DNA from 4 places in the Microbacterium sp. MEC084 genome. Region 2 is predicted to be linked to each of the others. Evidence: predicted binding sites of a transcription regulator. Region 2 holds the regulator's gene; each other region holds the start of a gene.
What was found. The regulator LexA, encoded in region 2, represses DNA repair genes until DNA is damaged. The targets are predictions, from matches to a motif close to TCGAACANNTGTTCGA.
Positions count from the first base shown of each region.

Region 1: the regulator LexA is predicted to act here: its motif matches at 1,998-2,013, upstream of B5M43_RS03140 (intein-containing Rv2578c family radical SAM protein).
Region 3: the regulator LexA is predicted to act here: its motif matches at 3,871-3,886, upstream of B5M43_RS02540 (HNH endonuclease signature motif containing protein).
Region 4: the regulator LexA is predicted to act here: its motif matches at 4,366-4,381, upstream of B5M43_RS00225 (HNH endonuclease signature motif containing protein).

Region 1 is NZ_MYFP02000002.1:98,831-106,750, forward strand. It holds gene B5M43_RS03125 (GNAT family N-acetyltransferase) at 1-195, shown strand, start outside; gene B5M43_RS03130 (pirin family protein) at 192-1,181, shown strand; gene B5M43_RS03135 (sensor domain-containing protein) at 1,183-1,914, opposite strand; gene B5M43_RS03140 (intein-containing Rv2578c family radical SAM protein) at 2,021-4,156, shown strand; gene B5M43_RS03145 (M15 family metallopeptidase) at 4,161-5,102, opposite strand; gene B5M43_RS03150 (hypothetical protein) at 5,877-7,920, shown strand, end outside.
Region 2 is NZ_MYFP02000003.1:263,898-271,817, reverse strand. It holds gene B5M43_RS05490 (histidinol-phosphate transaminase) at 1-182, opposite strand, end outside; gene B5M43_RS05485 (LysM peptidoglycan-binding domain-containing protein) at 217-627, opposite strand; gene lexA (transcriptional repressor LexA) at 892-1,611, shown strand; gene B5M43_RS05475 (prolyl oligopeptidase family serine peptidase) at 1,641-3,596, shown strand; gene B5M43_RS05470 (GNAT family N-acetyltransferase) at 3,604-4,200, opposite strand; gene hflX (GTPase HflX) at 4,203-5,738, opposite strand; gene B5M43_RS05460 (class I SAM-dependent methyltransferase) at 5,895-6,539, shown strand; gene B5M43_RS05455 (molybdenum cofactor guanylyltransferase) at 6,521-7,111, opposite strand; gene dapF (diaminopimelate epimerase) at 7,123-7,920, opposite strand, start outside.
Region 3 is NZ_MYFP02000001.1:518,253-526,172, reverse strand. It holds gene B5M43_RS02555 (glycosyltransferase) at 1-1,252, shown strand, start outside; gene B5M43_RS02550 (aldo/keto reductase) at 1,307-2,143, shown strand; gene B5M43_RS02545 (dolichyl-phosphate-mannose--protein mannosyltransferase) at 2,198-3,709, opposite strand; gene B5M43_RS02540 (HNH endonuclease signature motif containing protein) at 4,059-5,192, shown strand; gene B5M43_RS02535 (NADPH-dependent FMN reductase) at 5,220-5,768, opposite strand; gene rsmI (16S rRNA (cytidine(1402)-2'-O)-methyltransferase) at 5,853-6,671, shown strand; gene B5M43_RS02525 (FadR/GntR family transcriptional regulator) at 6,685-7,392, opposite strand; gene B5M43_RS02520 (GntP family permease) at 7,530-7,920, shown strand, end outside.
Region 4 is NZ_MYFP02000001.1:37,147-45,066, reverse strand. It holds gene B5M43_RS00240 (MFS transporter) at 1-870, shown strand, start outside; gene B5M43_RS00235 (VOC family protein) at 928-2,091, opposite strand; gene B5M43_RS00230 (SUMF1/EgtB/PvdO family nonheme iron enzyme) at 2,180-2,929, shown strand; gene B5M43_RS00225 (HNH endonuclease signature motif containing protein) at 2,962-4,344, opposite strand; gene B5M43_RS00220 (hypothetical protein) at 4,461-4,799, shown strand; gene B5M43_RS00215 (triacylglycerol lipase) at 4,812-5,501, opposite strand; gene B5M43_RS00210 (alpha/beta fold hydrolase) at 5,501-6,250, opposite strand; gene B5M43_RS00205 (GNAT family N-acetyltransferase) at 6,321-6,824, shown strand; gene B5M43_RS00200 (hypothetical protein) at 7,048-7,197, shown strand; partial or broken gene B5M43_RS00195 (GyrI-like domain-containing protein) at 7,202-7,920, opposite strand, start outside.

The DNA.
Region 1 (7,920 bases), on a different contig from region 2:
TTCCGCGGGCAGGGGCTCGGCGACACGCTCGCCTCCGAGGCGCTCGCGGACGTCGCGCGCCGCGGCGACACGATCATCCCCCTGTGCCCGTTCGTGGCGGCGTATCTGCAGAAGAACGAGGTGGCCGGCGCGGTCGTGGAGTGGCCGGGCGGCACCCCGCTCGACGCGGCGACGCAGGGCGAGTCCCCGGCATGACGCGCCTCGACGCCGCGACCGACGAGTGGGACCTCACCGCCGACGCGTGCGACGGCCCTCGTGAGCTGCTGCTCGAGCCCCGCGAGGTGCCGCTCGGCGGCGTCAGGGCCATGGCGGTTCACCGCTCGCTGCCGCAGCGCGACCTGCCGACCGTGGGCGCATGGTGCTTCTTCGACCGCTTCGGGCCGCAGGAGGCGCTGATGCGGGTGGAGCCCCACCCGCACATCGGACTGCAGACCGTGACGTGGCCGCTGGTGGGCGAGGTCCGCCACCGCGACAGCATCGACAGCGACGTCACGATCAGCCGCGGCGTGCTGAACATCATGACGTCGGGCCGGGGCATCTCCCACTCGGAGTATTCGGTCGGCGACGATCCCATCCCGCTCGACGCGCTGCAGCTGTGGATCGCCCTCCCGGAGAGCCGCCGCCACGGCGGTCCGGACTTCGAGCGCCATGCCGACCTGCCGACGCTGAGGCTCCCGGCCCTCGAGGGCGCCGACGCGGACGCCACGGTGGTCGTCGGCGAGCTCGGGGACGTCGTGTCCCCCGCCACCGTCTACACGCCGATCGTGGGCGCGGAGGTCGTGCTGGCGCCGGGATCGCGCGTGCGCATCCCGTTCCGCCGCGACTGGGAGTACGCGATCGCGGGGGTGGAGGGCGACCTCGTCGCGCACGCGGGCCGCACCGGCGAACCGACATCGCTCGGGGCTCTGGACCTGCTCTACCTCGGCGTGAACCGCGACGGCATCGAGGTCTCGACGATCGGCGGCGCGATGTTCTTCCTCCTGGGCGGGGAGCCGTTCGCGGACGACCTCGTGATGTGGTGGAACTTCGTGGGCCGGGACCACGACGAGATCGTCGAGGCGCGTGAGGAGTGGGAGGCCGGGTCCGAGCGGTTCGGCCACGTCGTCACGCACGGCGACGAGCGCATCCCCGCCCCGACCATGCCTCAGGTGCGGCTCACGCCGCGACGCCGCAAGGTGTAGGTCAGCCCGCCGCGATCGCGTCCACGAGCCGCTGGGCGACGTCCTCTGCGCCCGATGCCGCCTCCGCACCGCCGATCGCGCTGCCGGTCACGACGAGCGAGTCGACCAGCGCCGTGACGGTCACGGAGCTCATCGCGCCGGTGCCCTCGATCACGGAGTCGGTCTGCACCCCGTACGCCGAGTCGGCGCCGTCGATCGACACCGGGACCTCGCTGATGGTGCTCGTCACCGACGTCCCGTCGGCCATGGTGATCGTGATCTCGCCGCAGCCGTCGATGTTCGACAGGCCCGACTCCACGGCGCCGTCGGCGATCGACGCCTCCGCGAAGCTCACCACTCCGCCCGACTGGCCGGTCGCCTCGTCGACGCCCACGGCCATGCTGCTCTCGCTCGTCTCGGCGATGGCGAGCCCGCTCTCGACCGCGGCCGCGCACTCGGCAGGCTCGATCTCCGCATCCGCGAAGAGGCCGCTGAGCCCCTCGACCCCACCCATGGCCTCGATGTCGATCGGCTCGAGCCCCGCGGCCACGACGTACCCCTCGAGCACGGCCTCATCGACCACCTCGCCCGACGGCGCCTCGTCCGCGGGCGTCTCCGCGGGCGCGGAGGACTCCGCGGGCGGGGTCGCCCCCTCGGGCGCCTCCTCCTCGCCGCCGGCCGAGCAGCCGGCGATCAGCAGCGATCCGGCCAGGACGATCGGAGCGAGGGTTCGGAGGGCGAGTCGCGCGGTCATGCCCGCAGTCTCGCACGCGCGCACCCGCGCCACCAGGGCCGGATCGCTTCGCACATGTGTTCTGATGTCGCTTGACTTGGCGATAGAACGGGTGTTCGATGAATCCATGCGATGGCAGGGACAGGAGCTCGGCGTCTCGGACCCCGACGCGCTGCCCGGAATGGAGCAGCTCGACGGACTCGTCCGGTCGGTGACGACGCCCGAGTTCGCGGGCGTGACGTTCCACGAGGTCGCCGCCAAGTCGGCCCTCAACCATGTGCCGCGCTCGAGCAGCATGCCGTTCGACTGGACGATCAACCCGTATCGCGGATGCACCCATGCCTGCGTGTACTGCCTCAGCCCAGACACCCTGATCCTGCGGGCCGACGGCCGCCAGGTTCCGCTTCGTGAGATCCGCGTCGGCGACGAGATCGTCGGCACCGAGCGGCACGGTGCCTACCGACGCTACGTGCGCACGACGGTCCGCGCGAAGTGGCCGTCGAGAAAGCGCGCGTATCGCGTCACGCTGGCCGACGGCACCGAGATCACGGCGAGCGGCGACCATCGGTTCCTGACCGACAGGGGCTGGAAGCATGTCCACGGCGCCACCACGGGCCCCGAGCAGCGCCCCCACCTCACCGCCCTCAACCGCTTGATGGGATTCGGCATCGGCGGGCCGCCGCCCGACTCCGCATCGCCGACGCCGCACTACCGACGCGGCTACCTCGCCGGCATGATCCGGGGCGACGGGATGATCTTCCATCGCTCGTATCGGAGCGCGGATCGCATCCGCGACATCCACATGTTCCGCTTGGCGCTCACGGAGACCGACCGCGCCGCCCTGGACCGATCGCGGGACTTCCTCGATCGTTCCGGCGTTCCCACGCGAACGCGAACCTTCAGCGCCGCGGAGGGCGCACGCAAGCAGATGATCGCGATCCACACCGCACGCGTGGAAGACGTCGCGGCGATCGAGCATCTGATCACGATCCCGCGAACGCGGTCCCGCGAATGGCGGGCGGGTTTCCTCGCCGGAATCTTCGATGCGGAGGGGAGCTGCTCGCGAGGCGTCCTGCGGATCAGCAACAAGGATGAAGAACTGCTCTCCCTGACCGCTGAGTCCCTGGAGGCCGTCGGCATCCCGTGCGTCATCGAACCACCCCGGCCCAATGGCGTGCGGTCCGTGCGAGTGACAGGAGGGCTGCCGATGCGGCAGCGGTTCTTCGACGCCACCCGGCCGGCGCTCAGCGGGAAGCAGCAGCTCATCGGCGACGCTGTGAAGACCGCCGCCGATCTGCGTGTCGTGTCCGTGGACGACCTCGGGCACGACATCGACATGGTGGACATCACCACCGGCACGGGGGACTTCGTCGCGAACGGCGTGATCAGCCACAACTGCTTCGCCCGGGGGACGCACGAGTATCTCGACCTGGATGCCGGGCGCGACTTCGACTCGCAGATCGTCGTGAAGGTGAACGTCGACGAGGTGCTGCGGCGGGAGCTCGCGCGCTCGTCGTGGCGCCGTGAGCCGGTCGCCCTCGGCACGAACACCGATCCGTACCAGCGGGCCGAGGGTCGCTACAAGCTCATGCCGGGCATCACGACCGCTCTGGCGGAGTCGGGCACGCCCTTCTCGATCCTGACCAAGGGCTCGCTGCTGAGGCGCGACCTGCCGCTGCTGACGCGGCTGAAGCAGGATGTGCCGATCCAGCTCGCCTTCTCCATCGCGGTCTACGACGACGAGCTGCAGCAGGCGATCGAGCCGGGGACACCGACGGCGCAGGCCCGCCTCGACACGGTGCGCGCGGCGGCCGACGCGGGCTTCGCGGTGTCGGTGTTCCTGATGCCGATCCTCCCCCACCTCTCCGACTCCCCCGAGGCGCTCGACGCCGCGCTCGCCCGGGTGAAGGCCGCGGGCGCGGCCCGGGTCGTGCACGGCGCGCTGCACCTGCGACCCGGGGTGAAGCCGTGGTTCATGCGCTGGCTCGCGCGCGAGCATCCGGAGCTCCTGCCCGCCTACCGCGGCCTGTATCCGGGCGCCTCCGTCAACGCGCCGCAGGCGTACCGGACGATGCTGTCGCAGCGCATCCGACCGCTCATCCGGGCGCACCGGCTCGACGGCCGCTCCGACGGGGATCCGTGGCGCCGGCCCGCGCCGGCGGCCGCCACGGCGTCGCGGGTCGTGACGACCTCGCGCGGGCGGGCCGCGGCGACGAGGGCGACCGAGCGACGCGCGATCCCGGAGGCCGCGACGCTGTTCTGAGCGCTCAGTCGTAGTCCGGCGCGGCAGGCAGGCCGAAGAACTCCTCGAGCGTGTGGAAGCCGCCCGCCTGGTACGCCTCGGCGATGCCCCGGCCCACGTAGCGCAGGTGCCAGGGCTCGGCGTCGTAGCCGGTCGTCACACTGCGCCCGGCCTCGTAGCGGACGATCCATCCGTAGCGCCACGCGTTCTCGGCGAGCCAGCGCCCCTGCGCGGTCCCGCCCACCTCATAGATGTCGCCGCACCCCCACGCGCCGCACGCCACGACGTCGGCGGCCAGCCCCAGCTGATGCTCGCTGTGACCGGGACGGGCGGACAGGGCGTCCGCCCCGCCGCCGCGCGCGCCCACCTGCGCCGCATAGGTCGAGACCTGGGTGTCGTAGGAGCGGTACCCGCTGTACAGCGCGATCCTCCCGGCACCCTCGGCCGCGGCGTCGGCGAGCCGCTCGAAGGCGGCCAGGGCGTCGGCACGAAGACCGACGTCGGCGACGCGCGCCGCGGGCCGGCGCACCTCCCGCGGCGCATAGTCGATCGGATCGAGCGGACGCAGCTTGTTGACGACCACCCACGGCATCGCCGGATCGTCCAGGCGCACGCAGGGCGCCGCGCCGTCGAGCACCGCCTGCCGCAGCGACTCCCCGCCACCGAACGCGGCCACGAGAGCGTCCGCATCGGAGTCGCGGAGCGCGGCGACGACCTCCGGCGCCTCGCAGGGCGCCTCCGATGCCTCGACCTGCTCCACGCGCGGGGCCGGGAGCGCGGCCGCCACCGGCGGCTGGTCGACGAGGGAAGGCACCGCGCTCGCCTTCTCGGCGCCCGCGAGCAGCGGCGAGAGGACGGCGAACGCCCCCATCCCGAGCGCGACGGCGAGGATCAGCAGCGCGACGGCGCGCACTCTGCGCCGCGCGCGCAGCCGACGCCGCGCGGCAGCCCTCCCGGCGTGGCTCATGGTCTCCATTGTCGCCCACCGGGTCCGCCGCATCACCCCGGCGGCGACTGAAAGTTCTGCCCTCCGACCAGGCATATCGATATGCAGGTTTCGGATCTTTCGAACCGCTCGACGGGTGTTGACATGCCGCCCGAGCACTCCCTAGTCTCAGGCATCGCACGGCTGGGGCGGCGTCGAGGTCTCCCCAAACCCGCGGCCGACGAACCCGAGGTCGGCCGGACACCAGGGCCCCGCCGTGCGCGCGGACCAGGTGGCGCGCCCCCAGCGAGCGCCACCCGACCGACGCAGGTCGCCCCCTGATGAGCACCCGGCCCGGGGGGCGACCTGCCAAACCCCCGTCGACTTTCGCTTCTTTCGAGCCGAGCGCTTCGATTGACCGGATCTTACGAGCCTTCTTATCCTCGGGGCACCGCCTACAGCCCCGACGTCGCCGTCCGGTCCGGCGGCGAACGGCCCCCGAAGCCGCCGGTTCGACGAAGACCCATCCCCCGGAAGGAAGGCCCTCCATGGCCAGACGCCCCGCCCTGCGCATCCTGGGCTCCACGGCGGCAGCCGTCGCCCTCATCCTGACCTGCGCGGTCCCCGCCCACGCCGCGGCGCTGACCGTGAAGAACCCGGGCTTCGAGGTCGTGACCGCCTCCGGCGAGCCCGCGGACTGGAGCGTGTGGCGGGCGCGGGGCACCGGCATCAGCGCGCAGTCCGTGGCTGGCGCGGGCCCCGACGGGCACCCTGACCCGCGTCGGCGTCACCTCCGGCACGCACGCCTGGAAGCACGTGCGCGAGTACGTCGAGGTGCCCGCCGGCACGGCGACGCTCGTGATCGAGCCGATGCTCGACAGCGCCTCGGGCCGGCTCTCGATCGACAACGTCGCGGTCGACAGCGTCGAGCACGTCGCGATCACGTCGCCCGCCGTGCAGCCGACGGGCGAGGTCGAGCTGAAGTGGACGTTCGCGGGGCTCTCGGGCACGCCGGCGTCCTACGACATCCACCGCTCGACCGAGGCCGGATTCGAGCCCTCCGGCGACACGCTCGTGCGCTCGGTGCCCGCGATCACCATGGCCGAGGACGCGACCACGCAGCCGGGCACGACCTACCACTACCGCGTGGTCGCGAAGGATGCCGCCGGCGCCGTCCTGGCCACGACCGACGCCGCGGCAGCCGCGACGCCCGCGACGTTCGTCGACCGCCAGCTCAAGGACGTCCTCACGGCGACGGCCGAGGCCGACGGCGTGCGCGTCGCGTGGCGCGTCGCCGCGGGCACGGCCGAGACCTACACGCTGTACTCCGGCCCCGCGACCCTGGCGAGCGGATCGCTGAAGTCGGCCAAGCGGATCGGGTCCGCGACGGTCGAGGCGGGCGCGACCGGCCTCAGCGGCGCCGTCTCCCTTCCGGGATCGGCGCCCGCGGCCTACGCGCTTGTGAACGCCGCGGGCGAGGTCGTCGCCTCGGCCAAGGTCGCCGACCTCGCGCACCCGCGCCTGTGGATCGACGACGACAAGCTCGCCAAGGTGCGCGAGCAGATCGCCGTGCCGGGTGAGCCGCAGGAGATCTGGAACGGCATCCTGGCACGCGTCGCCGGGGGCCTGACCGCCACCCCCAACCCGTACGGCCAGGGCTTCGGCGAGGGTGAGGGCCGCTACGCGGCCGAGGCCGCGCTGGCCTACCAGGTCACGGGCGACGCGTCCTACCCGCAGAAGGCGTACGACGGCATCGTCGCGGCCGAGGCGAAGCTGCCGCTCGGCACCCGGCAGCCGCTCGAGGACGCCAACCCGGCCCCCGTGCTGGCCCAGGCGTACGACTGGGCCTGCAACGGCTGGACCGACGAGCAGCGCGCGAACGCGAACCGCATCCTCGGCCGCCTGGCCGCGGCCATGGAGGTCGCGCACCACTTCAACATGGACGACGACACGCGCGCCTCGAACTGGACCGGCGTCACGCGCGGCGGCGAGCTCGCGCTGCGCCTCGCGACGCGCGGCGACGGCTGGTTCGACGCGGGCGAGACGCGCATCCCGATGCTCGTGAACGAGGTCGGGCTGCACCTCGACGCGGCCTACACCGACACGGGCTGGATGCAGGAGGGCCTGGAGTACGTCAACTACACGCTCCAGATCGCGCTGCCCGGCATCTACGCCGCGCAGGACGCCGGCATCACGGCGCTCGACGCCTCGATCGAGCGGCCGCAGTTCACGAACCTGTACCTGCACAGCCTCGCGAACACCCCCAACCACAAGCGCCTGCAGTGGGGCGCGACGTCGATGCAGGGACGCTTCCCCACCGCGGGCATGATCGCCCGCCTGGTCCCCCAGAGCCAGCGCGACGCCTGGGTGTGGCACTGCGAGCGCTCGGTCGGGTCGCTCGGATCGAAGGAGCACGCCGGTTCTCTCGGCCCGTTCCCGCTCATCGACTGGCCCGAGGACGCGTCCGGATCCGAGCCCATCACGAACCCGGCGCTCACGCAGGCGCTCATGGACGACCACGCGGGGGCGTACCAGTTCCGGAGCCGCTACCAGGACGCGGGCGACGTGCTGGTCGGCCTCACGAACCGCAACTCGTCGCACCTCGGCTGGGAGGGCCTGGAGACCTTCGCGCTGTCGATGACGAGCAGCAACGTGACGTGGGCGCGGCAGCACGCGAAGGCGTACACCGACCTGGCGCAGTACTCGAAGCCGCTGATCGACGGGCGGCCCGAGAACGTGCCGCTCAGCCAGTCCCAGCAGTCGCCGGCAAGGGCGAGACGCTCGCGTCGAAGGCGCTCGCGGGCCAGGGCGGCGGCTACGTCAAGCTGGACGGCTCGGCCAACTTCGGCGTCGACTCGGC
Region 2 (7,920 bases):
TTGCGCAGAGCCTGGGCCACCGCGTCGGCGATGTCGTCCGCGACCTCGGCCGGCACGGGATGCGTGTTCTCGTTGACGTTGAGTGCCACGGGGAGAGGCGCCTGAGGTGCCCCGTAGGGCTTCTGCCCGCGCAGGTCGTCGCGGATCGGCAGTTCGTCGAGAGTGACCGTCACCCTCTCAATGCTAGGGCCGCTCGGACGGGTGGCCTCTCGTCCGTCAGCGGGCCGAGGAGTACTCCGCCGGGATCGCGAGCCGCTCTCCGGCGGCGACCGACGAGCTCTGCATCTGGTTCAGCGCGACGATCGCGTCCACCACGTCGCGCGGGTCCGCGGCCGGAGCGATCTCCTCCGCGATCGACCAGAGCGAGTCGCCCGCCATGACCGTCACGGTGTCGAACGTGCCGGCGGGTGCGCCGTCCTCGCGCGACGCGAGGGCGCCTCCGCCGCTGATGACGGCGAGGGCCAGGCCCGCGGCGACCGGAGCCGCGGCGAGGGCGGCCAGCACGCGACGACCGCGGCGCGTGAGCCGCAGCCGCGTCGCCGGCGTCACGCGGACGGCGCGCTCGGTGCGGAGGGCACGGGCGGGGCGGACCGGGGCCTGGTAGGCGGTGATGCTCACGGTGGTCATCTGCGGCTCCTTCAGCTTCCTCGAGAGGATCGGAGAGGCTTCGCATCCGGCACTCGGCCGGGAGGGCCGGATGCGAAGCTCTGTTCCGAATCTATCTTCGAAGCTTCGAATCTGTCAACGTCTTCTTCGAAAACCGGTCCGAGATGTCACGCGACACGCTCGAACAGATCTTCCGGATCCGCGTGGTTCTCGGATACCGTTTCGATGAAGCACACTCCACCACGGGCCACCGACATCGGATGTCGGAGCGAAGGAGCACGGGACATGAGCGCCGTCGACACCAGCACGTCGGACCTCGACGCCGGACAGTCGGCCGCGGCCGACGAGAAGCCCCGCACGCGGCGCCGCAAGAGCCTCAGCGACAAGCAGCTGGCCATCCTCGAGGTCATCCAGCGCTCGATCCAGACCAAGGGCTACCCGCCCACGATGCGCGAGATCGGCGACGCGGTCGGCCTCAAGTCGCTCTCGAGCGTCACGCATCAGCTGGGGCAGCTCGAGCTGAGCGGCTACCTGCGCCGCGACCCCGGCAAGACGCGTGCGATGGAGGTGCTGATCGACCTCCCCGGCCAGTCGGCGGAGAACCTCGACGCGGGCATGCCCACGGTCGGCGACGCCGCCATGGTGCCGCTCGTCGGCCGCATCGCGGCGGGCGTGCCGATCACGGCCGATCAGCAGGTCGAGGAGATCTTCCCGCTCCCCCGCCAGCTGGTCGGCAAGGGCGAGCTGTTCATGCTGAAGGTCTCGGGCGAGTCCATGATCGACGCCGCGATCTGCGACGGCGACTGGGTGGTCGTGCGCGTGCAGAACACGGCGGAGAACGGCGACATCGTCGCGGCCATGCTCGACGGCGAGGCCACGGTCAAGGTCTTCCGGCAGCGCGACGGCCACACGTGGCTCCTGCCGCGCAACTCCGCGTTCGAGCCGATCCTCGGCGACGAGGCGGTCGTGCTGGGCAAGGTCGTCGCGGTGATGCGCGCGGTCTGACCTCCGCGGCTCCCCGATAGCGTGGGGGCATGGCACAGACGCTCCCATACGGATCCTGGCCCTCGCCGATCGCGGCAGCCGACATCGCCGGAGGCTCGCCTCGCCTGGACGGCGCGCGCTTCGTGGGCGACGAGATCTGGTGGAGCGAGAGCGTGCCGTCGGAGCGAGGGCGCACCGCGGTCTTCCGGCTCACGGACGACGAGCCCGAGGCGCTGCTGCCGGCGCCCTGGAACGCGCGCTCGCGCGTGCACGAGTACGGCGGCGGTGCGTGGACCGTCACGCCGGCCTCCGAGCTGCTTTTCGTGGAGGGCTCGGATCAGCGCGTGCACCGGTTGACCGTGGGCGGCGCGCCCGAGCCCCTCACGCCGGCGGGCCTGGGGATGAGCTTCGGCGACCTCACGTTCGCCGCCGGTCCCGACGGCGGGGGCCGGCTGTGGGCCGTGCGCGAGACACACGCCGGCGACCGCTCCCCCGTGCGCGATATCGTCGTGATCCCGCTCGACGGCTCCGCGGCCGACGATCCCGAGGCGATCCTCAGCGTGGTGGCCGGTTCGGACTTCCTCGCGTACCCGGCGCCGCGCGGCGACCGACTCGCCTGGATCGCGTGGGACCACCCGGACATGCCGTGGGACGCCTCCGAGCTGCGCGTGGGCCGGATCGGCCCCGACGGGCGCGTGGCGGAGCACGTGGTGGTCGCGGGGGGCCGCACGGAGGACGGCGGGATCTCGGCGCTGCAGCCCGAGTGGACCGGCGACGACGAGCTCATGTTCACCGCCGACCCCGAGGGCCGCTGGAACCTCCACTGGGTGCGGTTCGACGGCCTCGGCGCGACCGGCCCGGAGCCGATCTACCCCGCCGACGCCGACACGGGCGGACCGCTGTGGAACCTCGCGACCCGCTGGTTCGCGGCGCTCGACGACGGCCGGATCGTCGCGGTGCGCACGCACGGCGCCGACGAGCTCATCGTGATCGATCCGACGTGCGGCGCGGTGGACGGCCTGGAGACCTCGCTCACCGGCGGGGTGCTCGTGCGGGACGCACAGGGCTCCCGCGTCCTGCTCACGGGCGCCGGCATCCGCGTCCCCGGAGGCCTCTGGCTCCTGGACGTCGACGCGCGCACGCTCACCGCGCTGCGGGGCGGGGTCTCGGCGCTCGCCCCTGAATGGATGCCGACCTCCCGCGCCGTGACCTTCGAGGGTCCGGACGGCGACGTCCACGCGTTCGCGTACCCTCCGACCAACCCGGATGCGACCGCTCCCGAGGGCGAGCTGCCTCCGTACCTCGTGCTCGTGCACGGCGGGCCGACCGCGCACGCGTCGGGCGAGCTCTCGCTCGCGGTCGCGTACTTCACGAGCCGCGGCATCGGCGTGCTCGACGTGAACTACGGCGGATCGACCGGCTACGGCCGCGCGTACCGCGAGCGGCTGCGCGGCCGCTGGGGCATCGTCGACGTCGCCGACACGGCCGCCGCCGCGCGGGGGCTCGCGGCGGCGGGTCTGGCGGATCCCGCCCGGATCGCGATCAAGGGCGGCTCGGCCGGCGGCTGGACCGTGCTGTGCGCGGTCGCCGACACGGACGTGTTCGCCGCCGGCATCAGCCGCTACGGCGTCGCGGACCTGCGGCGGCTGGCCGACGACACGCACGACTTCGAGGCGCGGTACCTCGACGGCCTCGTCGGCCCGCTCCCCCAGGCCGAGCCGCTGTACGTCAGCCGCTCGCCCCTGTCGCGGCCCGAGACGCTGCGGACGCCGCTGCTCATCCTGCAGGGCGCCGACGACCCGGTGGTGCCGCCGTCGCAGTCCGAGGCGCTGCGCGACGCGCTGGCGGCCAACGGCGTGCCGCACAAGTACCTGCTGTTCGAGGGCGAGTCGCATGGCTTCCGGCAGGCGGAGACGCTCGTGCGCGCGTTCGAGGCCGAGCTGGCCTTCCTGGGCGCGATCCTCGGGTTCGAGACCCCCGGGGTGCCGCCGATCGACCTGGACTGACTCCGGGTCAGCCCAGCCGCATCCCGAACGCCTGGACCCCCTCGTGCGAGGGCAGGCGCGAGAACCCGACGCGGTCGTAGAACGCCAGCGCGCCGGCGTTCCGGGTCGCGGCGGTCAGGTGCAGCCCCGGCACGCCTCGGCGGCGCAGCTCGGCGACCAGCGCCTCGATGAGCCGGCGCCCCCACCCCCGCCCCTGCGCCTCGGGCAGCAGGTCGATGTGCAGGTGCGCGGGGTAGCCCGCCGCGGCGTACGGCTCCGCGCCCGGCCGGCGTCCGTAGGCGTAGAGCAGGATGCCCTCCTGGCGCGTTCGCTCCCGCTCGGGTCGCGCGCGTCCCTCGGTGCGCGACGGCCACCAGTCGACCCGGAACCACTCCTCGAAGGCGTCGGTGTCATCCGTGCCGACCACGTACCCGATCACGCGGCCCTCGTCCTCGAGCACGAAGGCCAGGTCCGGGTGGCGGGACACGTACGGCAGCGCCCACACGTCCGCCCACAGCCCGTCGTCCTCGAGCACGCCCGTGGCGTCCCCGCCGTAGTCGGCCGTGCGCAGGCAGATCTCCGCGACGGCGTCGCGGTCGGCGGCTGCGTACGGCCGGATCCGCATGCTCAGGCCACGCGGAAGGGCTCGAGCGCCGCGGCGAGGCGCTCGGACACGTGGGCGTGCACCAGCGTGCCGCCCTCCTCGTGCGAGCGCTCGAGAAGGTGCCCCTGCTCGTGGATGGCCGAGATCAGCTCGCCGCGGTCGTACGGGACGAGCGCGCGGATCTCGACCTCGGGCATTGGCAGCGCCGCCTCGATGGCCGCGCGCAGCTCGTCGATGCCCTCGCCGCTGCGCGAGGACACGAAGACCGCGTTCGGCTCGAGGCCCCGCAGGACGAGGCGCGTGTCGTCGTCCACGAGATCGGCCTTGTTGAAGACGACGATCTCGTGGATGTCGCGCGCGCCCACGTCGCCCATCACGTCGCGGACGGTCTGCAGCTGCCCGGCCGGGTCGGGGTGATGCGCGTCGACGACGTGCAGGATGACGTCGGCGTCGGCCACCTCCTCGAGGGTCGAACGGAACGCCTCCACGAGCTGGTGCGGCAGGTTGCGCACGAAGCCGACCGTGTCGGCGATCGTGTAGACGCGGCCGTCCGAGGTCTCGGACCGCCGCACCGTGGCGTCGAGGGTCGCGAACAGCGCGTTCTCGACCAGGACCCCGGCGCTGGTGAGCCGGTTCAGCAGGCTCGACTTGCCGGCGTTGGTGTAGCCGGCGATCGCGACCGAGGGGATCGTGTTGCGCTTGCGCTCGCCCCGCTTCGCCTCGCGCGCGGGCGCGAAGTCGCGGATCTGCCGGCGCAGCTGCGCCATGCGCGTGCGGATGCGACGGCGGTCGAGCTCGATCTTCGTCTCACCGGGACCGCGCGAGCCCATGCCCGCGCCGCCGGCGCCGACCTGGCCACCCGCCTGGCGGCTCATCGAGTCACCCCAGCCGCGCAGGCGCGGCAGCAGGTACTCGAGCTGCGCGAGCTCGACCTGAGCCTTGCCCTCGCGGCTCTTGGCGTGCTGGCTGAAGATGTCGAGGATCACCGTGGTGCGGTCGATCACCTTGACCTTGACGACGTCCTCGAGCGCGCGCCGCTGGCTGGGTGCGAGTTCCGTGTCGGCGATCACGGTGTCGGCTCCCACGGCCGCGACGATGTCCTTGAGCTCGTCGGCCTTGCCGCGACCGATGTACGTCGCGGGGTCCGGGTGCGGGCGCCGCTGGAGCACGCCGTCCAGCACCACGGCGCCAGCGGTCTCGGCGAGCGCCGCGAGCTCGCGCAGCGAGTTCTCCGCGTCGGTCAGCGAGCCCTGCGAGTACACGCCCACGAGCACGACGTTCTCGAGCCGGAGCTGCCGGTACTCGACCTCGGTGACGTCCTCGAGCTCGGTCGAGAGGCCGCCGACGCGACGCAGCGCCGCGCGCTCCTCGCGATCCCACTGCTCGCCGTCCGCCGTGCCCTCGCCGGTCGTGGTCGCATCCTGCAGCGCCTGCGCGGCTCCGAAGACCCGTGCCCCGGTGCGCGCCTCGGCGCGCGAGAGCACGCGATCCACCAGATCCGGCTCTGCCTGACCGACGACGCCGTCGGTGTCGGGATCTGGTGTGGTGGTGTCAGTCATCCATGCCTTTCGTCGCGAGCCGATGCGCGGCGCCTGCCGCGTATCGAGCTCTCCAGCCTATTCTCCCGCGCCCCGCGCGGCCATGGGCCCCTCGGCACCGGATGAGCACGTCCGGGCACTCCCGGGCCGCCCGCTCCTCCGGTACGCTGGCCCCCTATGGTGGACCACTACTTCTCTGCGAGTCCCACCAGTGCCGAGAACCTCCGACGCATCCGCGTGCCCCTCGCGGGACGCACCGTGGAGCTGACCACAGCAGCCGGTGTGTTCAGTCCCGAACGACTCGATGCCGGGACGGCGGTGCTGCTCGCGAACGCCCCGGAGCCTCCCTCCGGCGGCGACTTCCTCGACCTCGGATGCGGCTGGGGACCGATCGCCCTCAGCATGGCCCTCTCCTCGCCGCACGCCCGGATCTGGGCGGTGGACGTGAACGAGCGCGCCCTGGACCTCGTCCGCCGCAACGCGGCCTCCCTGGGGCTCGAGAACGTCAACGCCGTGCTGCCGGAGGATGTTCCCGCGGAGGTCTCGTTCCGCACGATCCGCTCCAATCCGCCCATCCGGGTCGGCAAGTCGGTGCTGCACGAGCTCATGGAGACGTGGATCCCGCGGCTCGCCGAGCGCAGCGACGCGTACCTGGTCGTCAAGCGCGATCTGGGATCCGACTCGCTGCAGCGCTGGCTGGCCTCCACGTTCGACGACGGCTACAGCGTCTACCGCACCGCGACCGGCAAGGGATACCGCGTGCTGAAGGTGCGCCGCCACGGCACGCCGCGCACCGAGCCGCTTCAGCTGCCCGGGGTCTGATCGGCGACGCCGAGGCGCCGCAGGTCCTCCGACGTGTCGACGTCGGCCAGCTCGGCGGCCGGCAGCGGGATGCGGATGGCGTCGCCCACGGTCTCGAGGAGCGCGCGCAGGGGCCGGTCACGCGGATCGCCGAGAACGGCGACCCGGGCGCGCAGGACGCGCTCGTCCCACGCGGCGCACAGCGGCTGGTCCCGGCCCGACGGATCGACCGCGAGGGCCACCGCGCCGGGCGCGGCCGACGCCAGCCGCCGCAGCGCGTCCGGGGTCACGAACGGCATGTCGCCGCCGAGCACCAGCACGACCCCGTCGGCGGGCGGCAGGGCCCCCAGCCCCGCGGCGATCGCGGCGAGAGGGCCCGCGAACGGCGGCTCCTCGCGCACGACGGCGACGCCGGCGGGCACCCCGGCCGGGTCGCCCACCACGACGGGCTCGGCGTCGATCGCCCGCAGCGCGCGCACCACGCGCGCCACGATCGGCTCGCCGCCCACCTCGATGGCGGGCTTGTGGCGGCCGCCGAGCCGTGACGAGCGGCCGCCCGCGAGGACGATCCCTCGCAGCGCCGGCGCCTCCATCCGCGGTCCGGTCAGGCGAGCGAGACGGTGCCGGTGTACACGAGCACGGCGGGGCCGGACAGCGACACGTGCTCGCCGTCCTCGGCGGGGAACATCCGGACGCCGAGCGTGCCGCCGGGCACCTCGACTCGCCAGTGATCGGGCGCGTTCGCGCCCGCCCAGTCGCGCACGGCCAGCGCCGTGGCGGCGACGCCCGTGCCGCAGCTGAGCGTCTCGCCCACGCCGCGCTCGAAGACGCGCATGCGCACCCGGCCGACGCCGTCCTTCACGAGCGGCTCCCGCGGCACGACGAACTCGACGTTCGCCCCGTGCGGCGGCTCCGGCTCGATCGCGGGGCGATCGGTGAGGTCCAGGCCCTCGAGCTCCTCGTCGGACGCGAGGGCGACCACCACGTGCGGGTTGCCGACGTCGATGCCGAGGCCGGGACGCGCGACGCCCAGGCCCTTCGCGCGGACGAGAGGGTCGCCCGGCTCGGCGCGCCAGCGGCCGAGGTCGACCTGGTAGCCGGTCTCGCTGCGCATCACGTCGCGGACGCCGGCGCGGGTGCCGACGGGCAGGGTCGAGCCGGCGGGGAGCTCGGCCAGGCCGGCCTCGAGCAGGTAGTGCGCGAACACGCGAACGCCGTTGCCGCACATCTCGGCCTTGGAGCCGTCCGCATTGCGGTAGTCCATGAACCACTCGGCCTCGGGCTCCTCGGCGAGCGCGGCGGCGCCCTCGGGGATGCGGGACGAGCGCACGACCCGCAGCAGGCCGTCGCCGCCGATCCCGAAGCGGCGGTCGCACAGCGCGGCGACCTGCTCGTCCGTGAG
Region 3 (7,920 bases), on a different contig from region 2:
CGTCCGTGCCGATCCCGTGATCTGCGGTCACTCCGGCGAAGCCCGCAACCTGGCGGAGGCGGCGCTGCGGCGCGGCTTCGACGAGGTGCGGATCGTCACGTGGCCCATCGAGCGCCTGGAGGCCGCGGGCCTGCCGCTCAAGCCGCTCGACACCGTGCTGCCGTACAGCGACGGCATCGTGGTCGAGCGTCCCGAGCCGGTCGGCGACTACAAGGTCGTCGACGGCCGGTACATCCAGGGTCTGGTCGGACGGCTCGTCGAGCTGTTCACCGACGGCGTGCCCACGGTCGCGATGTCGCTGTACCTCAGCCCGCACACCACGGCCGTGACCGACGCGGTCGAGGTCGCGCGCCGGACCGGCCTGCCGGTGAACGTCGTGTCGATCGCCGAGGCGGTCGGATCCGATGTCACCAACGTCGTCCGCCAGTGCGTGACCGAGGGGCGCTTCGGCGCCGCCGCGCACGTGCTGGAGTCGTACCTGGCGAGCGACGTGTGCGTCGCGGTGTCGCAGTACACGAAGGACCTCATCGTCGAGGAGGCGGGCCTGCTCGACCGGATGCACGGCACCCGCTACGCCGAGCGCTGCGCCGAGAAGATCGCGATCTCGTACCCCGCGATCGATTCCTCGCTCTTCCTGGGTCTCGATCCCTCCGAGGTCGATCGGCACCTGGCGGTGCGCGGTCTGGAGCGCGACGGCTACGTGTTGTACCTGTCGCGCCTGGCGCGGGCCAAGGGGGTCGAGGACCTGATCGCGGGTTTCGCCGCGTCCGAGTCCGCGGCGGGGAAGCAGCTGATCATCGCCGGGCGCGGGCCCGAGGAGCAGGAGCTGCGCGGCATCGCGGCGGCCTCGCCCGCAGCGGACCGCATCCGGTTCCTGACCGATGTCGACGACGCCGAGAAGCCGTTCCTGTTCGCCGGATCGGCCGCCTACGTCCTGCCGACCAAGCCGCGGCCGGAGTTCATCGAGACGTTCGGCATCGCGCTCGCCGAGAAGGCGCTGTCGGGCGGCGGCCCCGCGATCACGACCCTGACGGGCGGCGTGGGGGAGGCTGTGGGCGACACCGCGATGGTCATCGACGTCGACGCGCCGGATCAGATCGCCGCGAGCATCGACCGGGCGCTCGCGATGGGCCCGGAGGAGCGCCTGGTGTGGGAGGAGCGGGCGCGCGCCCACGCGCTGCAGTTCGACCGGATGAGCGTGTTCGACCGGCTCTTCCACCGCGTCGCGGCGCTCGACCCCGTGTTCGTCTGACGGATTTGTCGCCAGTCGCCCCTAATGGCCTCTGGCGCTTCTAGGCTCGAGATCATGAGCGTACCCACCATCACCCTCAACTCCGGTTTCGAGATCCCCCAGCTGGGCTTCGGCGTCTTCCTGGTGCCCCCGGCCGAGGCCGAGGCGGCCGTCACCGCGGCCCTCGAGGCCGGATACCGCCACATCGACACGGCGGCGATCTACAAGAACGAGGAGGGCGTCGGCGCCGCGATCGCCAAGAGCGGCATCCCGCGCGACGAGCTGTTCATCACCACCAAGCTCTGGAACGACCGCCAGGGCGGCGACGACCCGAAGGCCGCCATCGCCGAGAGCCTCGAGAAGCTGGGCCTGGACTACGTCGACCTGTACCTGACGCACTGGCCCGCCCCCGAGCGCGGCACGTTCGTGAACGCGTGGCAGAAGCTCGTCGAGATCCGCGACGCCGGTCAGGCGCGCAGCATCGGCGTCTCGAACCACCTGGTCGAGCACCTCGAGGCGGTCGTCGAGGCGACCGGCGTGACCCCCGCGGTCAACCAGATCGAGCTGCACCCGGCATACCAGCAGCGCGAGATCACGCAGTGGGCCGCCGACCACGGGATGTTCATCGAGTCCTGGGGTCCGCTGGGCCAGGGCAAGTACGACCTCTTCGGCGAGAAGGCGGTGGCCGATGCCGCCGCCGCGCACGGCAAGACGCCCGCGCAGGTCGTCATCCGCTGGCACCTCGAGAAGGGCTTCATCGTCTTCCCGAAGTCGGTGCGCCCGGAGCGCATGGCCGAGAACTTCGACGTGTTCGACTTCGAGCTGACCGACGCCGAGGTCGCCGCGATCGACGCGCTGGACCCGCTGGACGGCTCGGGCCGCGTGGGCGCCCACCCGCTCGAGCTCAACTGACGCTCGCTGAGCCGTCGAGGCCCCGGATCCGGACGTCGGATCCGGGGCCTCGTGCTAGACCCAGCCGGGCAGCCAGTTGTGGAGCTGCCAGAGCGGGTACGGCTCGAGGAAGCCGGTCGACAGCGGCAGGAAGAACACCGCGGTGAGCACGGCGAGCGCGACGAACGCGATCGCGAACACCCGCCACGCGCGCGTCTCGGCCGCCGCGACCTCCTCGGCCGACACGACCTCCACCGGGCTCGGGTCGCGCGGCGTGACGGGATCGCGCGGACGCGTCAGCCATCCGAGCGCCAGGGCCAGCGCGATGACCAGGAACGGCAGCATCGCCACCGTGTAGAACTGGAAGATCGTGCGCGACGGGTACAGCAGCCAGGGCAGGTAGGTCGCCGCGAGGCCGGTGAGCGCGAAGCCGAAGCCCGGCGTGAGGGCGCCCGCGCGGCGGCGGATGAGCAGCACGACCGCCAGGATGACCGCCGCCCACGCGGCGTACCACGTCACGGGGTTGGGGTGGCTGCCGATCACGCCGATGCAGTCGTCGCTCCAGCCGCACCACTCCTCGCCCGCCTCGGGGCGGGCCAGCCACATCGCGGTGGGCCGCAGCAGCAGCGGCCACTGCCAGGCCGGGCTGGCGTAGGGGTGACTGCTGGAGAGCCCCACGTGGAACGCGTACATCGACGAGTGGTAGTTGAGGAGCGCGACGAGGGGGTTCGCATCCGAACCCCGGTCGTAGCCGCCCGATGTGACGAGCCATCCGGTCCACGACGCGAGGTAGACCGCGGCCGCGACGGGGACGAGCAGCACGAACGCGATGGCGCCCTGCAGCACGGATCCGGCGAACCACTCCTCCTTGCGCGCGCGGTGCCGCACGATGGCGTCGTGGACGACGATCCAGATGCCGACGGCGGCGAGCACGTACAGCCCCGACCACTTGACGGCGCACGCCGCGCCGAGCGCGAGCCCGGCGGCGACGATCCACGGGCGGCGCCACATCAAGGGGCCCGCGATGCCCTCGGACGACAGGATGCGCTCGTCGGTGCGATCGCGGTCGAGCAGGACGAACCAGAACGCGAGCGTCACGAAGAACGCCAGGAACCCGTCGAGAAGGCTCACCCGGCTGAGCGCGATCGCGAGCCCGTCGACCGCGAGCAGGCCGCCCGCGACCGCGCCGATCGCGATCGAGCCCGAGAGGCGCCGCGCGATCTCGTAGACGAGCGGCACCAGCAGCGTGCCGATCAGCGCGGCCGAGAAGCGCCATCCGAAGCCGGAGTCGGCCCCGAACAGCAGCATGCCGAGCGCGATCAGCCACTTCCCCAGCGGCGGATGCACGACGTACGCGGCGTCGGTGGAGTACACGTCGGTGTCGCCCGACGTGAAGCTCTCGTTCGCGTCGTCGGGCCACGCGCCCTCGTATCCGAGGTGCAGCAGCGTCCACGCGTCCTTGACGTAGTAGGTCTCGTCGAACACCAGGTCCTGCGGATGCCACAGCCCGATGAAGCGCAGCGCGGCGGCGAGCAGCGTGAGCGCGAGCGGGACCAGCCAGCGGGCGGTCCGGGGCGCGAGAGTCACCCGATCAGCCTACGGCGGGCGCTCGTCGGCCCCGGGCGCCGAGCGAGGGAGCGCCGCCCCGCCGTGTTCGTTGAGCTGAGCGAGCGCCAGCGAGCGGAGTCGAAACGGCTGAACCCGCCCGCGGCGCAGCCCTCCGACTTCTCCACAACCTCTCCCGACCTTCGAACAAATGTCCGAGGGTGGTGGGATGATGGGGGCATGCCACGGTTCACGGATGCGGATGCCTCGGGGTGGGGGTTCACCCCGGCTGAGCTGTCGCGGACGCGGGCGATCGTGGAGCGGTTGAAGGCGATCCGGGGGGGAGCGTGCGGGGCTGGATGCCGAGGAGGCGGCGCTGCAGGCGGAGGCGATGGGCATCGCGATCGATCAGATGGGGCGGATGCCGGATGCGAGCGTGTACGAGTTCCCGGTGCGGTCCATGGCCGCGGAGGTGGCGCTGGCGACGAGGGAGTCGCCCCGCGCCATGCAGGGCCGGATGGATCGCGCCCACACGCTGGTGACCCGGTTCCCGGCGACGCACGCGGCGCTGGGGGAGGGGCGGATCACCTCGCGGCATGCGCAGGTGATCGCAGAGGCCGGTGCGGACCTCGATGAGGATGCGGTGCGGGCGGCGTTCGAGTCGGAGATCCTCCCGCTGGCGGAGAAGGCGACCCCGTATCGCACCAAGGCGCTGGCTGCGCGGGTGGCGGAGAAGCATCAGCCGGTGTCGGCGACGGTGCGGCATGAGGAGGCGCGGGAGCGGCGGGGCACGTGGGTGGAGGACCAGCCGGACGGGCAGGCGGTGCTGTGCATCAGCGGTCCGGCGTACGTGATCCACGCCGCCCATGACCGCCTCACCGCACAGGCGAGGGTGGTCACGCGCGCCCGCCGCGGTTCAGACGACCCCGCGGTCGCGGCGGACGAGCGGGAGCTGGGGCGGCTGCGGGCGGATCTGGCACTGGATCTGCTGCTGTCGGGCATGCCGTCGGGGCACCCGGTCGAGGCGCACATCGCCGCGACCATCGAGGTCACCATCCCCGTGAACACCCTCGCCGGTCTCGACGACGAGGCGGCCCTGCTGGCGGGGCATGGGCCGATCGACGCGGACACCGCGCGTCGCCTCGCGGCGGGTGCGGTGGGGTGGGAGCGGCTGTTCCTGCACCCCGACACCGGGGCCCTCCTCACGGTGGACCACCGAACGCCGACGGCGGCGCAGCGGCGGTACCTGCTGGCCAGGGACGGCACCTGCCGGGTCCCGGGGTGCACGACGAAGGCGAAGAACTGCGACATCGACCACACGATCCCGTGGTCCAAGGACGGCCCCACCAGCGTCGAGAACACGGCCCACCTGTGCGAGCCGCATCACATGATGAAGCACCACTCGCCCTGGGGCGTGACCCAGGTCGGCCGCGGCATCCTGCGGTACCGGTCCCCGGCCGGGTACGAGTACTTCGACAGCCCGTACCGCATCGAATACGCCGGTGGGGGCGCCCCACCCTTCTGAGGTCGAGCGCGGAAGCGGCGTCCCGGGCTAGAGTCGCTCGGCGATCGCGTCCAGCAGCGCTGCGGCCGACGTGTCCATGATCTCGGTGGGCTGCAGTGCGCCGTCGTCGTCCACCAGGGAGTGGACGTTCGGGATCATCACGATGTCCGGCATGGTCTTCATCCACAGCGACGAGCCGACCTGCTTGAGCTGCTGTGCCGCGCGGAGGCCGCCCGAGACGCCGCCGTAGCTCACGACGCCGAGGGGCTTTCCTGCCCACTCGTGGAACAGGTAGTCGATCGCGTTCTTGGTCGCCGAGTTGAGCGCGTAGTTGTACTCCGGGATGACCCACACGACCGCGTCGCCGCGGTCGATGGTCTCGCTCCAGCGCTTCGTGTGCTCCTGCGTGTACCGGCGCTTGCGCGGGTGGTTCGGCTCGTCGAGCATCGGCAGGTTCACCTCGCCGAGATCGATCAGCTCGATGTCGAACCGCTCGTCTGCTTCGGCGTGCGCCGTGAACCACTCCGCGACGGTGCGTCCGATACGTCCGGGGCGCGTGCTTCCGATGATGATCTGGATGAGCGGCGTGTCGGCCATGGCTGGCTCCTCTCGTCGTAGGACCCCCAGTCTGGGCGCCGGCCGCGCCCGGGCCAAGGGGGTGGACGCGGCTACGCTGAGGCGGTGATCATCCTCGCGGCGACCCCGATCGGCAACCTCGGCGACGCCTCGCGGCGCCTGATCGAGGTGCTCGAGGAGGCCCCCCTGGTGGCGGCCGAGGACACCCGGACGGCGCAGCGGCTGTTCGCCGCGCTCGGGATCTCGAACCGCCCGCGGCTGATCGCGATGCACGACCACAACGAGCGGCAGAGGGCCGGGGAGCTGGTCGAGCTGGCGCGCGAGCAGGATCTGGTCGTCCTCACCGACGCGGGCATGCCCACCGTCAGCGACCCGGGCTACGGGCTCGTATCGGCGGCGGCCGAGGCCGGCGTCCTGGTCACGGCCATCCCCGGTCCCAGCGCGGTCCTCACCGCGCTGGCGGTGTCGGGCCTGCCGACCGACCGCTTCGCGTTCGAGGGCTTCGTCGCCCGCAAGCCCGGGGAGCGGCGCCGGGAGCTGACGGCCCTCGCGGCGGAGTCGCGCACCCTCGTCTTCTTCGAGGCGCCGACCCGCGTCGCGCAGACCCTGGCCGACATGGCGTCCGCGTTCGGCGCCGACCGGCGCGCGGCGGTCTGCCGCGAGCTCACGAAGCTGCACGAGGAGGTCGCGCGCGGCACGCTCGCCGAGCTGGTCGCGTGGGCCGAGGCGGGCGTGCGCGGCGAGCTCGTGATCGTGGTCGAGGGCGCGACCGCGGGCGAGACCCCGCTCGAGGACGCGCTCGCCCAGGTGCAGAGCCTGGTCGCGTCGGGGACGCGCCTCAAGGATGCCGCCGCCGAGGTCGCCGCGCACACGGGGCACTCGTCGCGCGACCTGTATCAGGCCGCGCTCGCGGCCCGCGGCTGAGCACGGGCTCGCGTCAGCCCCAGGCCGACGCGTCGCCGGCCACCTCGCCCCACACGGTGTGCATGTGCCCGCGCGAGTGCCGCTCGGCCTCATCCGCGTCGCCGGCGACGATCGCGAGCGCGAGGCGCAGGTGGTCCTCGAGCGTCCCCGCGACTGGGATCGAGGGAGTGAGGCCCAGGCGTGTGCGGCCCTCCAGCACGGCGTGCACCGGGCGCTCGAGCGCCGCCAGCAGCGGGTTGCCGGATGCTGCGAGAAGCGTCGCGTGGAACGCCAGGTCGATCTCGAGATAGGGGTCTGAGGCGCCCAGGCCGCGATGGCCCAGGTCGTTGAGCTCCTCTGCGAGACGCTTGAGCTCGGCGCGCTGGGCCGGCGTCGCCCGCTCCGCCGCGAGGCGCGCGGCCATCGGCTCGACCGCGACGCGCAGCTCCATGAGCGCCTCGAGCTGCTGCTGCCGGAACGGTCCCTCCAGGTTCCAGCCGATCAGGAGGGGATCGAACGCGTCCCACCGCTCGCGGGGGAGCACCGTGATCCCGACCCGGCGGCGGGACTCGACCATCCCGAGGCTCTCGAGCACCCGGACCGCCTCGCGCACGACGGTGCGCGACGCCCCCTGCTCGGCCTCGATGCCCGCCAGGGTGAGCACGGCGCCGGGCGGGATCTCGCCCGCCGCGATGCGCCGCCCCAGCTCGCCGAGCACGTCCGAGTGCACTCCACCGGCCATCTCGCTCCCTTGCCATCCGGAATGGTGCTACCTTACCTGCTGAATAAGTAGTACCTTTGAGCGGTCTCGACTTTCCCGAGCCGCGACGCGCGGAGCGCCACGACGGCGCGATCCCTCGATTTCAACGGAGAAACCACATGGAAGATTGGACCCAGACCCTCGGGGCCGGTCCGCTGCTCGGCATCGCCGCGGCGGCCGTCGCCCTGATCCTGTTCCTGGTCATCAAGGTGCGCCTGCACGCGTTCCTCGTGCTGATCGTCGTCTCGCTGCTCACGGCCATCGCCACCGGGCTGCCGATGGGCGTGCTGGTCAACGAGGTGCTCGTCTCGGGCTTCGGATCGACGCTCGGATCGGTCGCGCTGCTGATCGGCCTGGGCGCCATCATCGGCCGCCTGATCGAGTCCAGCGGCGGCGCCAAGGTCATCGCCGAGCGGATGGTCGCGATCTTCGGCGAGAAGCGCGCGGCGTTCGCGCTCGGTCTCACGTCGCTGATCCTCGGCTTCCCGATCTTCTTCGACGCGGGCCTCG
Region 4 (7,920 bases), on a different contig from region 2:
CTGCTCGCGTACGAGTACGCGCCGCGCAACCGCCGCGGCCTCTACGGCGCCGTGCCGCAGATGGGCATCAGCATCGGTCTGGCGCTCGCATCCGGGGTCGTGGCGCTGCTCACGCTGATGCCCCCGGACCAGTTCCTGTCCTGGGGCTGGCGCATCCCGTTCGTGGGCAGCGTCGTGCTGCTGGCGATCGGCGTCTGGATCCGCTCGAGCCTCGACGAGACCCCCGAGTTCAAGCGCGTGCAGCAGTCGGGCGCGGTCGTGAAGCTCCCGATCGCCGAGGTGTTCCGCAAGCACTGGCGCGCCGTGCTCGTGTCCATCGGCGCCAAGGCGACCGAGACGGGCCCGTTCTACATCTTCGGCACCTACGTGATCGCGTATGCGGCGGGCCTGGGCGTCGAGAACAACGTCGTGCTCACGGCCGTCACGACGGCCGCCGTTGTCGCGACCGTGTGGATGCCGCTGTTCGGCCGCATCTCCGACACGGTGCCGCGGGCCCTGCTGTACCGCCTCGTCGCGATCGCGACCATCGTGTACGCGTTCCCGTACTACTGGATCCTCAACGTGGGGGAGACGTGGGCGGTGTTCCTCGCCACGATCATCGGCTTCGGCCTGCTGTGGGGCAGCGTGAACGCGATCCTCGGCACCCTGATCGCCGAGAACTTCAGCCCGGAGATCCGCTACTCGGGCGCGACGCTCGGCTACCAGGTGGGTGCCGCGATCTTCGGCGGCACCGCGCCTCTCATCGCGACCGCGCTGAAGGAGGCGACCGGAGGCGCGTGGTGGCCCATCTCGATCTACGTGATCGTGTGCGCCCTGCTCGGTCTCGTCGCCTCGTTCTTCGTCAAGCACGTCGCGCACCGCGAGATCTGATCCCGCTCACGAGGCCCCGGGCGCATCGCGCCCGGGGCCTCGTGCTGCCGCGACGGCTCAGCCGGCTTCCGCGCCCCTGTACCCGACGAACCAGGTCGGCTCGATCCGGTACATCCGGATGTCGTCGCCCCAGGTGGTGGGATCCGACCCGTAGTGCGCGGCCCAGTGCGCGATCGTCTCGTCCCAGGCGGGATCCGCCGGCGTCAGCGCGACCGCGGTGCCGTGGCAGAAGACGCCGATCCGCTCGCCGTCGACGTGCGCCGCGCTGACCGGCGGGCGTGCGGCCAGGTGACGCGCCTTGGCGGCACGTCCGTCGGTGCCGAAGGTCCAGCGGCCGTGCAGGAAGTGCCCGTCCACCGCGCTGACGCGCGGCTCGCCCTTCGCGGTCACGGTCGCGAGGCTCAGCACCTTCATGCCGATGAGCGCGTCGACGATCTGCGGCGCGGTCATCACGTGCTCGCCGGCGATGATCGCGCGCAGGTGCGGGGTGGCGCCGGCGCGCGAGGAGTCGATCAGCCGCTGCAGCGACTCCACCTCTTCGGGGGTCTCGTACATGGCGCCGACGCTAGTCGCGGCTGCCGACATCCGCACCGGCATCGGCTGCGGGCAGCGGGGTGCCCTGATGGTGAAGCAGGCGCCACGCCCCGTCCGGCGTCCGGATGCGCCGATCTCGACGAAGTCGGCGGACAGGAAGGCACGCACCCGGGCCGGATCACGTCTGGCCTCGGGTGTCTGCAGCTCGCGCTCTCGCCCCAGCACCTCGTCGACGGCCCCGTTCTCGAAGCCCTCGCGTCGCCGGCGCTCCTCGAGCGTCTCCAGCTCCTGGAACAGGGTGAGCTGGAGCCCGTCCGGCGCCCGGAGGCGCGAGTTGAGCGACCGCCAGGGCGTCTCGCGGGGCGACGCCTCGACCGCCGCGCCGCCCTGCTCGAGGCGCCGGGTCATGGCGTCGGCGTCGTCGACCTCGAACGCGACGCGGAGCGGGTCGCTGACGCCGCCGTCGGTCTCCACTCGGTCGATCAGGGAGACCTGCGCGCGATTCGAGATCTCGAGCGTCGCCTCGCCGGCGAGCAGGATCGCGACGCGGGCGTCGCCCTCGCCGTTGAACGCGGCCTGCTCGGTCATGCCGCCGACGTCGCGATAGAAGCCGACGGCCTGATCGAAATCATCCACGGCCACGACGAGGCGCATCTGGCGGACGGGGGACGGTGCGTCTTCGCTCATGGCGTCCACGCTAGGAGCCGCCGAGGGGGAGTGGGCCCGGATCAGCGACATCGGCCGCACCTCGGTCGACACGGGGGAGGATGGACGGATGCAGGACATCGAGCTGGCGCGGATCCCGTCGGGCACGGTGACGCTTCACGACGCGCGCCGGAAACTGAGACGGATGGTGAGCCTCGAGCCGTTCGAGATCGGGGTGTTCGCGGTCACGCAGGAGCAGATGTCCGAGCTGCTCGGCGAGGGGGAGGAGCACCCGCACCCCCGTCGCCCGGCGGTCAATGTCAGCTGGCAGCGCGCCATCCGGTTCTGCAACGCGGCCTCGGAGTGGGAGGGGCTCGACCCCGCGTACACGTTCGACGGCGAGGACGTCACCTGGCACGTGGACTCGGACGGCTATCGCCTGCCCACCGAGGCGGAGTGGGAGTACGCCTGCCGCGCAGGGTCCACGGGGCCCCACTACGGCCTGTTGCGCGACGTCGCGTGGACGGCGGCGGATGGGGCCTCCTCGCCCCGGGACGTCGGCGGCAAGATGCCGAACCTGTTCGGCCTGTTCGACACGCTCGGCAACGTGTGGGAGTGGTGCTGGGACCTGCTCGATCCGGCGCGCTACGGCGACTACCGGGTGTTCCGTGGCGGAGGGTTCGTCGACGAGTCGTACAACGTGCGCGCCTCGGTGCGCCGCGGCGGCGGACCCCGCATGCACCACGACGACCTCGGCTTCCGGGTCGCGCGAGGCGGCTTCGACGCGCGCGACGAGGCCCAGGGCTGGTCGGCGGCAGCCGACCGCGAGCGCGCACTGCAGGACGGGCCGCTCCCGACCGGGTGGACGCCGCTGCGCTGATCTGCGTGGGCCCTGCCGTCGGCGGCGGCGGTTCAGAACGGCGCGGTCTCTTCGATCTCGACCGGGGGCGGATCGGGGTCTGTCGCATCGAGTTCGGCCATGAAGCGCACCGCCGGCGCGGGGCGGTCGGTGATGCGGCGTCCGGTGGGGCTCGTCCAGATCATGACTCCGCCGCGTCCGTGCTCGAGACCCCATGCGCCGTGGTGCTTGAGCATGTGGTGCGCACGACAGAGCGCTGAGAGGTTGCACACCGCGGTCTGGCCGCCCTCGCTGTGAGCATGGGAGTGGTCGAGGTCGCACCGGTGGATCGGCTGCCGGCAACCCGGGAACCTGCAGTGCTCGTCGCGCGCGGCGAGGAAGCGGCGCTGGGCGGCGGTCGGCGTGTATGCGTCGACTGTGCGGAGGCACCCGGTGTCGGGGTCCATGAACAGTCGCGCCCAGGTGGGGGTGTCAGCGGCGAGGCGGCGGGCGATGTCGGGGGAGACGGGCCCGTGCCCGGCCAGGAACGCGGCGTCGTCGCCGAGGCCTGTGAGCGTCTCGGCGGGGATCGTGATCTGCACGGAGCCGCGGATCGCCGCCAGCGCGTTGCCGCCGGTCGCATCGGACACCTGCGCGGTGGGGTGCCCGGTGAGCGCGAGGTCGGCGAACACGTCGGCCCTGATCTGCGCGAGCGTGCGCTCATCGACCGGGTCGCCGTCCTCGACGGCGAGGTCGTCGACGACGGGCCCGTACGCGCGACGCGCCTCGTGGCGTGCGGCGCGCCGGATCGTGAGCCCCATCTGGGTGAGCCGGTCCTGGATCGCGTGCGCCCGCACCGACTCGACGACCGCGTGGAACTCGCTCATCCCATCGCCGAGGTCGTCCACCCAGGTGCACCGCCGCGCGCGGGCGGTCTCGTGCCGCTCGACGACCGACGTGGGCTCCACCCGCTCGGCAACGGCGTGCGCGACCGGTCGCAGCCGGCCCGGCGTCAGCGACTCGGCGCGATCGAGCACGACCTGCTCGTACCGGGCCCGCGCGCGCTCATCGTCGAGCCGCAGCCCGGCATCCACGATCACGTCGGCGTGCGCGCGGGAGATCCGCCCCTCCGACAGGGCGGTGTACGTCGCGGGGAAGTCGGTCGTGAGGATCGCGGCACCGTTCATCCGGCTGCGGATCGTGCCGTCGGCCGCGTTGGTCGCGGTGGCGATGTCGGCCGCGATCGCCCGCAGCGGCAGCGCATACGACGACGACGGATCGAGCTCGGCCATGATCTCCACCGCGATCGCCTGCCCCGCCGCAAGGAAGTGCGCCTTCATCGCCTCGAGCTGCGCGATCATCCGATCCGCGGTCGCCACCCCCGTGATGACCGCCTGCAGCGCCTCACGCCGGGCGGGATCCAGGTCCCATCGCTCCGCGAAACTCTGCTTGGCCATAGACCCAGTCTCCCACGAGGCTCGGACATCCGTTCGAGTATCCCCGCATTGTGGAGAACTCGACGGGATCCGGTTGAGGCGTTCGGCTTCCGCGTCCGGGCCGCCGGCACGGTCCGATCCGATCGCGAGCAGGCCTCCGATCGCTGACCCGCTCGCGGCCTCGGTGGCGCGCGCTCAGTTCGCTGGCCCATCAGGTCTGGGATGACTGCGCGACGGACGGACGAGCGGTGGTGCGCGTGCACCTGAAGATCCGGTACGCGCCGTTCGAGACGAAGACCATCGGGCGAAAGCTCGCGGAGCCCGCGCGCAGCGAGCACGTCCTGGTGGACGCCGCGCTCGCGCTCGCGCAACGGATCGACTCCGAGCGCGAGATCCGCCTGCTCGGAGTGCGCGCGGAGATGGCGATGCCGGCGGGTGACGAGATCGAGCGCACACCGGTGCGCGGGCGGATCTGACCCCGCGGCAGGTCAGGGCGCGGCGTGCCCGTGCGCGTGCTCGGCCATCGCAGCGACCTCGCCGACCACCCTCGGATGTGCCAGCACGCGGAAATGCCCGCCGGTCTCCAGGCGCACGTTCTTCGCGCCTGCGAGCTCGCTTCCCCCGGGGATGTGCGGGTCGAAGGCCGCGTACACCGATGTGATGCGGGCGTTGATCGCGGTCTCCCTCGCGAGCGCGAGGATCGTGGCGTTGCGAGGGGAGAAGCTGCGCAGAGTGGCCGACACCATGAGCGCCGCGTATCGCGAGCCGCCGAACGGAGAGGCCACCGCGACCATTCCGCGCACGCGAGCCGCTCCGGCGCCGAACGCCATGAGGTGCTTGCCGATCAGTCCGCCCTTGCTGTGCGCCACGAGGATGACGTCATACAGCTCGTGCGCGACCAGGTGCTGCTCGACGAGGCGCGCCGCACGGTCCACCGGGATGCGGTTGTTCTGAAGCGGATCGACCACATGCACCGGATGTCCGCGCTTGTGCAGCGCGACGATGAGCGGCTGCAGGAACTTCCACGTCTCATAGACGCCCGGGATCACGACGATCGGCACGCCGCCGCCCGTCCAGAAGGCCGACGGCCGCGTGCGGTTCAGGAACGCCCGCGCCTGCCAGACTCCCGCGTACGCGTAGTCGAGCGTCCACCAGACCCACCGCCGGAGGAGGCTCATCACGGCTCGCCGACCCCCAGGAACCAGTCCAGCGCCGACGCGACCGCGCGGGGCGCGGTGTGCTGCACCAGGTGCGGATGGCCCGGGACCGTGACCGAGCGGGACCGCTGTGCGCGGCGCGTCAGCTTCGCGCACCAGTCCGCACCGGCGATCGGATCGCGGCCGCCGCGCAGCACGAGCAGCGGCTGCGTGAGATCCCCGACGCGCTCCTCCATCGGGTATTCCAGCATGTGCGGCAGCTGACGGAGGTACCACCGGGGGCCGCAGCGCAGATACTCGGTGAGCACTCGGGCGTTGGCGGACGGGGTCTCGCGGGTGCTGTCCACGCCGAGCGCGAGGGCCTGCGCGAACGCGGTGCGGTGTCGGTCGTCGACCACCGGGCCGATCGTGGCCACGTGCGAGACGAGATCGGGGCGCTGCGCGCCGAGCTCGACCACCCACTGCGTCCCCATCGAGTCACCTACCGCGACCGCCGCCTCCTCGCCGAGGTCGCCGACCACCTCGCCCAGCATCTCGGCCATGCGGGCGACGTCCGGCGACGAGGCCGGCTTGGGCAGCCCTCCGAAGCCGGGCAGGTCGACCGTGTGCACGGAGTGGTGCCGTGCCAGGACGCCGTGCAGGCGCGAGAACAGGCGGTGCGAGATCCCGATCCCGTGCACCAGAAGGAACGCGCGTCCGCTGCCCGGCCGTTCGGTCGAGAACACCCGGAAGACGTGCCCATCCAGGTCGACGACGCGCGTGATCGGCATGCCCCCATTGTGCGCGACCGCTCCGTCGCGCACCCGGGGCTTGACGTTGCCGGGGCGATAGCGTGACGGGATGGGCTTCTCGATACGAACGGTCCGCGCCTCCGAGTGGCAGGCGTTCCGCGACCTGCGTCTGCGGATGCTGCGCGACACCCCCATCGCGTACAACGAGACCTATGCGCACGCCGCCGCGCTGCCCGAGTCGGAGTGGCGCGAGCGTGCAGGCCGCGGCCAGGAGCCCGGCAACATCTCCCTCGTCGCCGTCGCCGACGACGGCACCTGGATCGGCATCATGCGGGGGTTCGTCTCGGCCCGCCGCGGGGCGATGCTCGTGGGCGTGTACGTCGACCCGGCATGGCGGGGCGGTGAGGGCGGGGTCGCGGATGCCCTGCTCGAGGGGATCGTCGACTGGGCCCGCACGCGCGGCGACGCGCTCGTCCTCGAGGTGCACGAGGACAACCCGCGCGCGATCGCGTTCTACCGGCGCCACGGCTTCGAGCCCACCGGGAACGTGACGCCCTACAACCTCGAGCCGTATGGCGACGAGATCGAGATGCGACTCGATCTGACGCGCTGAGGGAGGGGATCGTGGATCGCAGACGCTCACGGGTCGGCGCGGTCCTCGTGTCGCTCCTGGCCTGCGGCGCTCTCCCGGCGTGCGCGGCACCGGCCATCGAGGTCGGCGGGATCGAGGTCGAGGTGAGCCAGTCCCGTACCCAGTACGCCGACCGCGTCGTCTCGCTGGTCGTGCGCGCGGCGGGGGAGGCCCTCACGGTCGCGCTCGACCCTGCGACGCGCACGTGCTGGCCGAGGACAAGCGCGGCACGTTCGTCCCGGTGCACGCGAGCGTCGACGGCGTCCGCCAGGCGCCGATGTACGTCCCGGTGCCGGATGCCGCACGCCGCGCGCTGATCGAGTTCATCACGCGGACGTGCGGGCTGGGGGAGTGACGGCTCAGCCGCGCTCGACCGGCAGCCAGAGGTCGCAGGTCGCCGTCGAGAAGTCCTCGGCGCGCTCGATCACCGCGACGATCGAGGGCCCCGGACGCAGCCGCCACGGATTGGAGGGGAACCACTCCGTGGCCGTGGCCGCCCAGGTGTCCTGCAGCGCCTCGGGGTGTGCGCCGGTCGTGCGGAAGACCGCCCACGCGCCGGCGGGGACCTCGATGCACTCGAGGTCGTGGGGCGGCGCGGTGGCCTCATCGACCGCCACGCCGTGGAGATAGGTGAGCTCGCTGCCCTCGGCGTCGTCCGGGTCGAGGTCGGCGCTCACCTGGAGAAGGCCGGCGGGCTCGGTGGAGCTCAGCTCCTTCAGGCGGGCGTGCTCGGCGATCGGCAACGACGCGATGTGCTCCTGGATGTGCGGATTCACGCCGCGGTGGATGAGCGGCACGCGCGCGGCGCGGCCGATCAGGCGGAACGCGGGTCGATCGAGGATGCGGGCGTCCATGGGGGAGCTCCCTTCTACGGTCAGGCGGAACCTGAGCTGCGGTTGTGTGCGAAGGGGACCCCCGGCGCGGCGCACATCGGCGGGTGCGACCCCGTGCACGGCCCGGAACGCCCGGCCGAACGCCTCGGTGGACCCGTAGCCGTATCGAACGGCGATGCCGAGCAGATCGCGGCCCGCGATCACGTCGGCTGCCGCCATGGTCATCCGGCGGCGACGAACGTATT